Regions from separate parts of the Allobosea sp. TAF32 genome, predicted to be linked through region 1. Evidence: riboswitches for the same ligand, from Rfam matches in the RefSeq annotation. Region 1 holds a riboswitch; each other region holds the start of a gene.

Evidence for each region. Region 1 has a riboswitch for thiamine pyrophosphate ahead of thiC (phosphomethylpyrimidine synthase ThiC). Riboswitches for the same ligand answer to the same signal wherever they lie in the genome.
Region 2: it holds a riboswitch for thiamine pyrophosphate, as region 1 does, so the genes downstream of both, thiO (glycine oxidase ThiO) here and thiC (phosphomethylpyrimidine synthase ThiC) in region 1, are expected to answer to the same signal.
Region 3: it holds a riboswitch for thiamine pyrophosphate, as region 1 does, so the genes downstream of both, AB4Z16_RS13180 (LuxE/PaaK family acyltransferase) here and thiC (phosphomethylpyrimidine synthase ThiC) in region 1, are expected to answer to the same signal.

What each region holds. Positions count from the first base shown of each region.
Region 1 is NZ_JBFRDM010000001.1:680,583-684,877, forward strand. It holds gene AB4Z16_RS03060 (hydroxyethylthiazole kinase) at 1-143, opposite strand, end outside; gene thiC (phosphomethylpyrimidine synthase ThiC) at 149-2,026, opposite strand; TPP riboswitch at 2,105-2,209, opposite strand; gene AB4Z16_RS03070 (hypothetical protein) at 2,281-2,478, opposite strand; gene AB4Z16_RS03075 (OmpA family protein) at 2,920-3,873, opposite strand.
Region 2 is NZ_JBFRDM010000007.1:223,517-227,811, forward strand. It holds gene AB4Z16_RS16450 (GNAT family N-acetyltransferase) at 1-139, shown strand, start outside; gene AB4Z16_RS16455 (hypothetical protein) at 449-781, shown strand; gene AB4Z16_RS16460 (DUF6538 domain-containing protein) at 922-2,025, opposite strand; tRNA gene AB4Z16_RS16465 (tRNA-Ser) at 2,131-2,221, opposite strand; TPP riboswitch at 2,419-2,520, shown strand; gene thiO (glycine oxidase ThiO) at 2,598-3,593, shown strand; gene thiS (sulfur carrier protein ThiS) at 3,577-3,774, shown strand; gene AB4Z16_RS16480 (thiazole synthase) at 3,776-4,295, shown strand, end outside.
Region 3 is NZ_JBFRDM010000005.1:300,403-304,697, reverse strand. It holds gene ggt (gamma-glutamyltransferase) at 1-1,284, opposite strand, end outside; TPP riboswitch at 1,424-1,551, shown strand; gene AB4Z16_RS13180 (LuxE/PaaK family acyltransferase) at 1,641-2,717, shown strand; gene AB4Z16_RS13175 (acyl-CoA reductase) at 2,723-4,171, shown strand; gene AB4Z16_RS13170 (ABC transporter ATP-binding protein) at 4,179-4,295, shown strand, end outside.

The DNA of each region.
Region 1 (4,295 bases):
GAGGGCACGGCCCCGAAGGCGAGCAGCATGTTGGCGGTGACGTTCTGCGCTACGGTATTGGTCAGGCAATGGATGCGCGGGCGGCGCTCGGACACCCGCGCGAGGATCGACGCGACCTTGGCCGCGTCGAGGCTGTCGTTCATGCCGCTCATTCGGCCGCAGGTAGATAGATGCTGCCACCCTTGTCGAGGAATTCCTTCGATTTGGCAGCCATCCCCTCAGCAGCCATGGCCTCGAGACTTGCCCTCTCATTGTCGCTCATCGCGAGAACCTCGGCGCGCAGGTCCTGCGTGATCTTCATCGAGCAGAATTTCGGCCCGCACATCGAGCAGAAATGCGCGACCTTGTGGGCATCCTTCGGCAGCGTCTCGTCGTGGAACTCGCGCGCCGTGTCGGGGTCGAGCGCCAGGTTGAACTGGTCCTCCCAGCGGAAGTCGAAGCGGGCGCGGGAGACCGCGTCGTCCCTGATCTTCGCCGCCGGGTGGCCCTTGGCGAGATCGGCGGCATGGGCGGCGATGCGGTAGGTGATGACGCCGGTCTTGACGTCGTCCCGGTTCGGGAGACCCAGATGCTCCTTCGGCGTGACGTAGCAGAGCATGGCGCAGCCATACCAGCCGATCATCGCCGCGCCGATGCCAGAGGTGATGTGGTCATAACCCGGCGCGATGTCGGTGGTCAGCGGTCCGAGCGTGTAGAAGGGCGCCTCGCCGCATTCGCGCAGCTGCTTGTCCATGTTCTCCTTGATCTTGTGCATCGGCACATGGCCGGGGCCCTCGATCATGACCTGGCAGCCCTTCTTCCAGGCGACCTGGGTCAGCTCGCCCAGCGTCTCCAGCTCAGCGAACTGGGCGCGGTCGTTGGCGTCGGCGATCGAGCCCGGACGCAGGCCGTCACCGAGCGAGAACGAGACGTCGTATTTGCGCATGATGTCGCAGATCTCGTCGAAGCGCTCGTAGAGGAAGCTCTCCCTGTGATGCGCCAGGCACCAGCGCGCCATGATCGAGCCGCCGCGCGAGACGATGCCGGTCACACGACTGGCCGTCAGCGGGACGTAAGGCAGGCGAACGCCGGCATGGATGGTGAAGTAGTCGACGCCCTGCTCCGCCTGCTCGATGAGGGTGTCCTTGAACACCTCCCAGTCGAGCTTGATAGGATCGCCGCCGACCTTCTCCAACGCCTGATAGATCGGCACCGTGCCGATCGGCACCGGCGAATTTCTGAGTATCCAGGAGCGGATGTTGTGGATGTTGCGGCCGGTGGAGAGGTCCATCACCGTGTCGGCGCCCCAGCGGATCGCCCAGACGAGCTTCTCGACCTCCTCGGCTGCGCCTGAGGTCACGGCAGAATTGCCGATATTGGCGTTGATCTTGACCAGGAAGTTGCGGCCGATCGCCATCGGCTCCAGCTCGGGGTGGTTGATGTTGGCCGGGATAATGGCCCGGCCGCGCGCAATCTCCTCGCGGACGAATTCGGGCGTGACGAATTCCGGAACGACGGCGCCTAAGCTCTCGCCGTCGGCATGGCGCTCCCTGGCGCCTTCCATCATGGCGGCGCGGCCAAGATTCTCGCGATGTGCGACATAGATCATCTCGGGCGTGATGATGCCGGCCTTGGCGAATTCGTATTGCGTCGCCATCTGGCCGGGCTTCGCCTCGAGGATCGGGCGCTCGGCCGGGCAGGCCGGCACGAGCTGCGCTTCGCTGATATGGCCGTTGTCGGCGGCGGTGACGGCGCGGCCGGGCACGGTCTGGAAGCCGCGGGCATCGAGCCAGGCGCGGCGCGGCTGCGTCAGGCCGGCATTCAGGTCGATCCTGGCGTCGGTCTCGGTATAGGGGCCGGAGGGATCGTAGATGCGCACCGGCGGCTCGGCATCCGTCGTCAGCACGACCTCGCGGAAGGGCACGCGCATTTCGGGATGCTCGGGCGCGGCGACATAGATTTTGCGCGAGCCGATGATCGGGCCGGTCGTCACGCTTTGCGGCGCGGTCTTGACGCTGTTCTTCTGGGGTTTTGCGTGGGCATTCATGAGGATCTCCTCCTTGCGACAGGTCAGGAGATCCGGGTTTGAAAGCGGTACAGTCGCTGTCTGCGGACAAGGCTCGGCCCTGTGCACGCGTTCCAGTCCCTCCGCCGGTATGACCCGGATCAGGTTCGACGGGTTCGGCTTCGGAAGCCATCTCAGCCCTTGCGGGCACCCCTCGGAACAGAGGCGAGGTTAGGCGCAGAGAAGTCGCTTGGCAACGGCCTCAGCGACAAACGATCGAAGCTGGGGAAAGGAGATCAGGCGGTGCGGTCGACGAGACCGCCCTGACCGGCCGGGAGCGTCGCCTTGGCTGCATCAGCGCTCTGCTGGAGCATGGTGACGAGGCTTTGGTCAGCCTGCGCGTTCTGCTTGAGCATCTCGACCGACAGCGCCTGCTGCGTCGAGGCGGCCTGCATCGTGACGATGCTGCGGGAAACGGAGGCTGCGTCGCTCATGCCGGCGACGCTAATGCGCCCGCCTTGCCAAATCCTGAACGACCTTCAGGGCCTGATGATCGACGGCACCGAGCGCGGCATCGGCGGGTCGCGACTCGGCTGCGGCGGACCAGCCTGCGCCCTGTCATAGCGCTGCTCACGCCTGTCGGCGCGAGGCCGCATACCGCGTTCCCCTGCCGGCGGCCGCACGGCCTCATCCGCACGCGGCGCCACCGGCACACCTGGAGCAGGCTGTTTCTCGGCAGGGGGAACATTCTGAGCCCATGTCGGAAACGGCGCGAACGAACCGGCAAGCACCAGACCTGCCATCGCCAGAGCGGACATCTTCATGGCTGCATCTCCCATCAGCGACTCCTCCGGAAGAGAAACCGCTGTGGACGTGCGGGGTTCCCCGCACGCCGCGGCGCACGGGGCCGCCCGTTGAGCAGCCCCGCCCGAGGATCAGCGGTTCTGGCCGGTCAGCAGTGGCGTGATGCGCCGCAACGTCACGCGCCGGTTTTCGCGGGATGCCCCTTGCGTCTGCACCTTCAGATACTGCTCGCCATAGCCCTGGGTGGTCAGGTTTTCCGGCGGGATCTGGAAGTCGCGCGTCAGGATCTCCCCGACCGACTGGGCCCTGCGATCCGAGAGCGAGAGATTGTCGACATCGGCACCAACCGCGTCGGTGTGGCCCTCGACGAGGAAGACCTCGTTCGGCGAGCCTTGCAGCACGCGCCGGATCGAATCCGCAATCACTGCGAGGCGCTGCGCCTGGTCGGGCGTGACCTGCCAGGAGCCGGTCTCGAAGTTGATCGTGTCGATATCGACGCTGCGCATGCGGGCGCGCAGATCCGGCGAATAGCGGACCTCGTCCAGCGTGTAACGGCGCGGGATCGCGGCGATCGGCGGCGCCATGATCGTCTCGTAGATCAACGCCTCGTCGGCCTGGTCGGCATCGACGATATAGCGCTCGCGCGGGATCGGCAGCGGCGGCGGCGGCAGCACGACGATATCGTCGGCGAAGCGCCCCGGGCGATCGCGCAAGGTATTGTCGATGATCACCACCTCGCGGTCGTCGCGATCGATGCGGGTGCGGCGGATCAGCCGGCCCTCCTCGTCGGTGACGGTGACGATGCGCGTGCCGTCAGGCCGCTCGAAGACGGTCCGCATCTCGCCGTCGCGGCGCTCGGAACGGCCTTGCCAGCCGAGATCGCGAAAGCGCTGGTCCTCATCGCGGCGGATGATGGCCCGGCCGTCATCGTCGCGAATGATGGTGCGGCCGGGCTCGCGGATGACGGTAACGTCACCCTCGCGACGCTCTTCGCGCCGCGCCCGAATGTCGTCGAAGCGCTGCGCTCCCTGAACGGCCATGATGCCGCCGATCGCGCCCACGCCGAGACCAATCGCACCCGCCACGCCCGGCGAGATGCCGCCGCGACGGCCTTCGCGCTGCGGCGGCTGGCTGGGGAAGGCCCCGCCGGACGGCGGCTGCGCCGGAGCCGCGCCGGGCTGGGCCGGTGCGACACCGGGTTGCGCCGGGGGCGGGGCGCCAGGAGCGGCTGCCGGAGGCCCGCCCGGAGCGGGGCGTGCAGGCTGAGCGGGCGCCAGTCCCGCGGGCGGCGTGCCCGGGGGCGAGGTCGGAGACGCGGCGCCGGGTTGGGTCGGAGCCGGAGCGATCGGAGCCGTGGCCGGAGGTATTGCCGGGCGCAACGGCTGTGCCGGAACTGCGCCGGCCGGTGGAGTCGGAGCTGTAACGCTCGGCTGCGCGGGAGCGGCGCCCGGCTGCGGCGCTGCGCCCAGCGGGCGCTGGGACGGAGCCGCAGACGGCGGAACAGCCG
Region 2 (4,295 bases), on a different contig from region 1:
GACGCTGCACGAGCGCTTCGGCTTCGCCCGCGTCGGCCTGCTGCCGGCGGTCGCCTATCGCTATGGCAAATGGTCCGACAGCGTCATGGTTCAAAGGTCGCTCGGTGCGGGCGCTACGCAGCCTATCCCGCCGGGTTGAGCCTGCCGCTCGACACCGCGCAGGACCGAAGGCGCATCATCGAGACCTGGCAGCCGGTACGGAGCGTCCGCCTCGAGCGATTTTCCGGAGCATCCATATGAGACAGGTCAAATGTGCACCGCCGCAGCGCCGTGCGTCGCAGACGCGGATTGCGGTTCCCGGGAAAATCGGGACAAGAAGACGGTACGCTGAATCGCCAGATCGCCTGATCGCAGACTCCGATGATCTGGCGGAGAACCGGGCAATCTAGGCTCAGGACCTGCCAATTTGGATCGATCTGTGATTCACGGTGTCCGGGAGGATGCTGTGATGGATGATTTTTTTCTGCTGTGCGAGCGTCAGATGGCGCAGATGGAGGCGTATTTTCCGCTCTCGCATGGCGTGCCACGGGTGGATGACCGGCGCGTGGTGAGCGGCATCGTCTACGTGATCCGCAACGCCATTGACGCGGTTGTGCGCGAGGCGGTTGCCGGTGTGATCCTTTGCAGCCTCCTTGCTGCCGTTAGCGTCTCGATAGAGCTTGCAAGGAAGCGAGCCGACAGTTTCGGCAATCAGGCGCACGGCCTGAAGAACTGCGGGAACCTTGAGGGCGGTATGCGCAGTAACCGAAACACCAGAAGCAGTCGGCAGCGCGCCGAATAGCTCAGCCACGACGGGATCAGAAAGGGGAATCGACTTCCTCTCAAATCCGAAACGAAGCGACTTCTTTACGCTGCCGACTAACTCGCGGAACACAACTCGACCTTCACCAACTCAACGGCGAAGATTCTGACACATGAATGTCAGTTCATCAAGATCGAAAGCCTATAATAGGTATAATATCCTATATAATTTTCCGATGTGCGCATGCCGCTATAGAGCGCGATGAGCATCGCCCAACGCTTTTCAGTTAGCTTCGGCGACGGATCGAACAGGGGCGCGGCGAGTATCTTCTGGAGGTCGGCTTCGCGAAAATAGTCGCGGTCCTCGTCAGGATCGCGATTGCTCTGATCGACGCGGACGCCCTTCGCGGGGGTGTCGGGAATGACGCTGTTGTTGACGCACCACGTCAGCATGGCGCTGAGCCGGGATAGCCACTTGTCATTGATGGTTGTGGCGTTGAGCGTCGGGAAGGGCTCCTTGCGAGCCTTGTTCGACCGGATCGCTTCGGGGAGCGTCTTGTCGGGGAAGCGCTTCGTATAGTTCGCAGAGGTTTCGAGCAGGGCGTTCTTGTAGGCCAGCACGTCCTGCCGGGTGATCCGATAGGCCGGCTTCGCCTCGGCGACAGTCGAGGGGAGTTCCGTCGCCGGGATCAGCATTGGATGCTTGGCAGGACCATCCGGCTCGCCACGGTCGCGCCGGTTCTGGTTTTCGATCGTCTCGGCTTTCACGCCGGCGAGCATCCGCGCGAGCGTTCGCCATTCCTCGGTGCCCTTGACCGGAACGGGGCTGCCATCATTCGCGAACTCGTCAACGGCCCATTGGATTAGGGCGGCAAGCTCGTCATCTTCAGCGCCACCGCTCGCCGCCCTCTTAAGCGCGTAAAAGTAGGTCGGGCGGAACATCGCCGCGTGTGCCGGATCATAGCCGGTCGGCAGGCTCCGGGCCGCATCGTCCTGTTCAAGCTCCCGGCCATAGTGGGCGAGGGCCATCTGCCGAACGCTCATGGGGCGGCGGCGGGACGGTGCGGCAGGGTTGAGGGCTGTCACGCGGTCGCGGGCCTGATCAAGTTCCATCTGCATGCGATGGATCGCAGAAGAGAGCAGGCGAATCGCGACGGTGCGGTCGGCCCCCAAGGGCTCAGTCAGTTCCCGCTTACCTACGATCGGGCGAAGCGGAGCGGGCACCGTTAGCCGAGCATAGTATCGGCCATTCCGGGGGAGCAGGTTCCTGATTTTGCCGGCCATCGTGCCCTCTGCCAGAGCGATTTTGTAGCAAGATTTGTAGCAGAGGTATGTGAAAAGCCGTTGGGGAACAACGCTTTTTCAGGACACTCAAGGGCTTAGGGGAAATGGCGGAGACGGAGGGATTCGAACCCTCGATACCCTTGTGGGGTATGCTCATTTAGCAAACGAGTGCCTTCAGCCTCTCGGCCACGTCTCCGGCGAGAGGCTCTATGCCCGATTGCAGAGGCCTTTGACAAGTCTCGCCGACAACTTCCTTCGCGCGACCTGTGTATTCGCGCGGGCGCACCTCCCGATCACTCCCGTGCGAAGGGCGTGGTCGGGAGGTGCGAGGCCGCCGCAACGGAGCCTTGCGCCGGCTCCGCTTGCTCCCCGGCGGCGCTGCCATTAAATTGGCGCTGTCCGTTGGGGTGCCGAAAGGCTGAGAGGCGTGGCTCGCGCCAACCCATCGCACCTGATCCGGGTAATGCCGGCGAAGGGAACGGTCTTCGGCTCGCAGACACCTCGCTCGCGCCTCAGGCCGCTGCCTTCCCGGAAGCAGGGAAAGCATGACGCCAGAACGTCCTCACTCAGTCCTGACAGCCGCTGTGGTCGGCGCTGGCGTCGTCGGTCTGGCCTGTGCCACCGAGTTGCTGGCGCGGGGTGTGCAGGTCGTCCTGCATGAACGCGGCCCGCGTATCGGCGCCGAAGCCTGTTCCTGGTATGCCGGCGGCATGCTCGCGCCCTGGTGCGAGGGCGAGAGCGCCGAAGAACCGGTGATTCGGCTCGGGCAGCAGGCGGCCGATTGGTGGGAGCGCCATGCCGGCGGCGTCGCTCGCAACGGCACGCTCGTGGTTGCGCCGAGCCGGGACCGTTCGGAGCTGCGCCGCTTCGGTCAGCGCACCGACCATTTCGAGGAGATCGACAGCGAGGCCATCGCCGGGCTGGAGCCCGATCTCGCCGGCCGCTTCTCGCGCGGCCTGTTCTTCTCCGCCGAGGCGCATCTCGATCCGCGCCAAGCCATAGCAGCCCTGGCCGAACGCCTCGTCGCAAATGGGGCCGCCCTTCATTTCGGCAGTACGGTCGAGCCGGCCGATCTCGATGCCGATATCGTCCTCGACTGCCGCGGGCTGGCGGCGCGCGATGTCCTGCCCGATTTGCGCGGAGTCAAGGGCGAGATGCTGCTCCTCCGGAGCGACGAGATCCAGCTGTCGCGGCCCGTCCGGCTGCTGCATCCGCGCATCCCGCTCTATATCGTGCCCCGCGCAGACGGCCTCTTCATGGTTGGCGCGACGATGATCGAGAGCAGCGAGCGCAGCCGCATCTCCGCCCGCGCCATGCTGGAGCTGCTCGGCGCGGCCTATGCGCTGCATCCCGCCTTCGGCGAAGCGGAGGTCGTCGAGATCGGCACCGATGCCCGCCCGGCCTTTCCCGACAACCTGCCGCGGCTGACGCGCCGCGGCCGCGTGATCCATGTCAACGGGCTCTATCGCCACGGTTTCCTGCTCAGCCCCGCCATGGCGCGGATGGCGGCGGAGGCCGTGCTAAACCCGCAAGCAACACCGGAGATGCTGCATGACCTTGCTGCTTAACGGCGCGCCGCAGGAGATCGCGGCGAAGACGCTGGCCGAGGCGCTGGCCGAGCTCGGCTTTGCCGACCGCATCGTTGCGACGGCGGTGAATGGAGACTTCGTGGCGGCGCGCAAGCGGGCTGACGTCGCCTTGAGCGAGGGCGACCGCATCGAGATCGTCGCACCGATGCAGGGAGGCTGAGATGGCATCCTTCTATGGCTTCGCGCCGCAGAACCCGCTTTTCCTCGGCACGGCGCAATATCCGTCGCCCGCCATCCTGGCCGAGGCGGTGAAGCGCTCGGGCGCCGAGGTCGTCACCGTCTCGCTGCGCCGGGAATCGGCCGGCGGTGCCGGTCAGGCCTTCTGGGCGCTGATCCGCGAGCTCGGCGTCAGGGTGCTGCCGAATACGGCGGGCTGCCTCACCGTCAAGGAAGCCGTCACCACCGCGCAGATGGCGCGCGAGGTCTTCGGGACCGACTGGATCAAGCTCGAGGTGATCGGCGAGGACGACACGCTGCAGCCGGACGTGATCGCGCTGGTCCAGGCGGCCCGCATCCTTGCCGATGACGGTTTCAAGGTCTTTCCCTACACCACGGAGGACCTCGTCGTCGGCGGGCGCCTCCTCGATGCCGGCTGCGAGGTGCTGATGCCCTGGGGCGCGCCGATCGGATCGGGCAGGGGACTCAACAACCCCTACGGCCTGCGCAGCATGCGCCAGCACT
Region 3 (4,295 bases), on a different contig from region 1:
GAAGACCCGCTTGCCCGGCGCGATCGAGAGCGCGCGGCCGGGATGCGGATCGAAGTTGAACATGTAGTTGTTGGCGATCATCCCGGTGCCCGGAATCTGCACGCAGGCGCCGAACAGCCCGTTGATCGTCTGAGTCGCGCTGACGACATTGCCTTGCGCATCCGCGACAGTGACATGGGTGGTGTCGGCGGATTCACCGCCCGAAAGCCCGGCCGTCCAGCTCTTCGCCCGGCCCATCTCGATCAGGGCGCGCCGCTCGGCCGCATAGCCCTTGTCGATCAGCCTGTTGACCGGCACCTTGACGAAGGCGGGATCAGCCGTCGCCACCGCCCGGTCGGCGAAGGCGATCTTCAGCGCCTCGGCCAACAGATGCACCGCATCCGCCGAGCCGAAGCCGAGCGAGCCGATATCGTAGCCTTCGAGGATGTTGAGCATCTGCGCGATATGCACGCCCGAGGACGAGGGCGGCGGCGGGCCGATGATCTCATAGCCGCGATAGGAGCCGCGGATCGGCTCGCGCAACTCGATGCGGTAATTCGCGAGATCGGCCTGATCGATCAGCCCGCCATGGGCCGCCATGTAGTCGGTCAGCGCCCGCCCGAGCCGCCCACCATAGAGCGCATCCGGCCCCTCCACCGCAATCAGCTTCAGGCTGGCGGCATAGTCCGACTGAACCAGCCGCATGCCGGGCTGGAGTGGCTGGCCGACCGGCAGCAGGAGCGCGGCGAGGCCCGGATCGCGGGCGAGATCGGCGGCGTTGTCGGTGATGCAGTTCGAAAGATAGGGCGTGACCACGAAGCCGCGCTCCGCCAGACCGATCGCCGGCTGCAGCACCTCGGCCAGCGGCAGCGTGCCGAAGCGCGCCAGGGCCTCGCACCAGCCCTTGAGCGCGCCCGGCACCGCAACGGCCTTGGCGCCGACCACGTTCTCGCGGTCGCGGGTGTCGCGCTGCCTGCCGATCTCGTCGGACAGGCAGTCATACATGTCCGGAGTCGCATGGCCCGGCGCGGTCGAGAGATTATCGATCACAACATGGCGGCCGTCCGCGAGGCGGATATGGCTCAGGCCACCGCCGAGAATACCGACCATCATCGGCTCGGCCACCGTCAGAGCGAACAGCGACGCCACCGCCGCATCGATCGCATTGCCGCCGGCGAGCAGCATCTGCGCGCCCGCCGCCGAGGCGAGCGGATGATTGGTGACGACCATCCCGCGCGAGCCGGTGGCCGGCTTCTTCTCGCAGGTGAAGGAGGCGATGCGGGGCGGCGGCGCGGAAAGGTTCATGGCCGGCACAGAAACGGTTTTGAAGGCCGGCGTCGAGCCTCTTCTTCGGCATGCGCGCCATGTCAGGATTTCGAGTCGGCCCCAACCTGGCCTTGCGCCGGCAACGCTTGACAAGCCATGGCCCGAAGCCCCACCTAAACGCTGTTCCCAGGGGGGCCTCGCTAGGAGGCTGAGATTCCGCCGGCTGGCTCTTGAGACCGGCAACGCGGTGACCCTCCGAACCTGATCCGGATCATACCGGCGTAGGGATGCGGGACATGCGGCCATCCAAGGCCCTGACTCCAGCTTGCGCCCGTGATCCTTTTGCGATCGACGCTCCCGGCTTGGCCGCGAGCGTCCGAACGGAGTGGGCCGCAGTGACGCAAGCCGAGATCATCGAGGCGCTGCTGGCGTTCATCGCGCTTCCCGACGCGTCGGAAGCCGAGTTCGAGGCCATGGCGCTGAAGGTCTTCGCCTATCAGTTCCGCAACAACGAGCCCTACAAGCGCTTCTGCTTGCAGCGCGGCCGCACGCCGCTCTCGGTGAAGCGCTGGCGCGACATCCCGGCCGTGCCGATCACCGCCTTCAAGGACCTGACGCTGAGCTGCAGCCCCCCGGAAGCGGCCGAGTACGTCTTCATGACGAGCGGCACTACCCAGGGCGTGCGCGGCCGCAGCTACCACCCGACGCTCGCCGTCTGGAAGCGCTCGATGCTGGTCAATTTCCGAGAGCGTTTCATGCGCGGCCGCGAGCGCATCCGCATGGGCATCCTCTTCCCCGACGAGACGGAGCTGCCCAATTCCTCGCTCGCGCATTATCTCGGGCTCGCCCGGCGCGAATGCGGCACGCACGATTCCCAGGTCTTCATTGGCGCCGCCGGTCTCGATCTGAATCGTTTGCTGCCGGCGCTCGCGCAGGCCGAGACCAGCGGCGAGCCCTATGCCCTGCTCGGCGCGAGCTATTCCTTCGTGCCACTGATGGATGAGCTCGCGGCACGCGGCCTGCGGTTTGCTCTGCCGGAAGGCAGCCTCATCCTCGACACCGGCGGCTTCAAGGGCCAGTCGCGCGAACTTACGCCGGACGAATTCTATGACGGGCTCGCCGCCGCCTTCGGCGTGCCGCGCTCATCCTGCATCAACATGTACGGCATGACCGAGCTGAGCTCGCAGCTCTACGACGACGGCAATGCGGTCTGCCCGTCGGTGAAATCCGGCCCGCACTGGATCCGCAGCCGCGTCGTCGATCCGCTGAGCGGAGCGGATTTGCCGGAGGGCGAGCGCGGCGTGATCGTCCATCACGACCTCGCCCATTTCAACTGCGTCGCGGCGATCCTGACCGAGGATGCCGGCGAGATCGTTCCGGGCGGGTTCAAGCTGCTCGGCCGTGTCGATGGCGAGGCCTCGAAGGGCTGCTCCGTCGCCGTGGCCGAATTCCTCGCCGCGGCGCGGGGCTGACGGACGTGATCGAGCATGCGGGCCATCTGCCGGGCCTGAGCCGCGAGGCACTGCGCTGGCGCGAGGTCGGCCACAGCGCCTGGGGCGAGAGCGTCTCGGTCGCGCTGCCGGAACTCGACGAGGCTCAGGCCGCGACGCTCTGCGAGCATGTGCGCAGCAATGCCCGCGCCCGGCTGAAGCGGATGGACACGGCGCGCATCGTCGCGGCGATCGACGCCGCCGTCGCGCGCCTGCTCGACCGGCAGCACCCCTTACGGCGCAAGGCCGAGCACCTGCTACCGATCGTCACCGGCTATGACCGCGAGACGGTCCGTCTCGGCCTGACCAGCTATCTCAAGACCTTCCGGCGCCCGCAGCTCCTGCGCTTCCTGGCCGAGGATTTCGCCAATCCCGCCATGCTCGACGGCTTCCAGCCGACGGCCAAGGGCGGTTACCTGCGCGCCCATGGCCCAGAGCTCCTGCTGCATGTCTGGGCCGGCAACGTCCCGGCGCTCTCGCTCTGGAGCCTGATCTGCGGATTGCTGGTCAAGGCCGGCAGCGTCGGCAAGCTCGCTTCGGCCGAGCCGCTGACGGCCGGTTGGTTCGCGGGCCTCCTCGCCGAAATCGACCCGGAACTCGGCGAATGCCTCGCCATCGTCTGGTGGAAGGGCGGCGAAGCGGCTGCCGAACCGGCGTTCCTGCGCGCGGCCGACACCGTCATGGCCTATGGCGGCAACGACACGCTCGCGGCACTGCGAGCGAAACTGCCGATCACGACCCGCTTCCTGCCGCATGGCCACAAGATCGGCTTCGGCGTGATCGCGCGCGAAGCGCTCGACAGCCGCAAGGCTCCGGCCCTGGCCCGGCTCGCCGCCCATGACGTCGCCCGCTACGAGCAGCAGGGCTGCTATTCGCCGCAAATGCTCTTCGTCGAGCGCGGTGGACGCGTCAGCCCCGCCGAATTCGCGCGCTACGTCGCGCAGGAACTCGCCGCCCTCGCCTCCCGCCACCCCCGCCGCGCGCTTTCGCAAGGCGAAGCCTCTTCCATCGCCGCATGGCGCGGCGCACAGGAGATGCGCGCGCTGGAAGGCACTGCGGAACTCCTCGGCGAGCCCAGCGATGGCTGGAGCGTGGTTCATGTCGATGCGCCGGAAGCCCTGAACCCGACCGGCCTGAACCGCACGCTCAAGCTGGTCTCGGTCGAAAGCCTCGATGACGTCCCCGCCCTCGTCGCGCCCTATCGCAGCTTCCTGCAAACGGCGGGCGCCGCCGCAGCCCCCGAGAGGCTGTTCCGGCTCGCGGAGCAATTGGGCGAAGTCGGCATCAGCCGCATCGCCCCGCTGGGCCGGATGACCGCACCGGAAGCCGGCTGGCATCATGACGGGCGCTTCAGCCTGCTCGACCTCGCCACCTTCACCGAGATCGAGCAATCGACGGAAGCGGCGGCAGAGGGGTTCGCGCCCTATGTCGACTGACCCTGCCATGTCCGATTTCGTCACAATCAAACAGGTCCGCTATCGTTATGGCGCGGCAGGTTCCGCGGTCGTCGACGGCGTCGACTGGGCGATCCCGCGCGGCAAGATCCATTGCCTGCTGGGT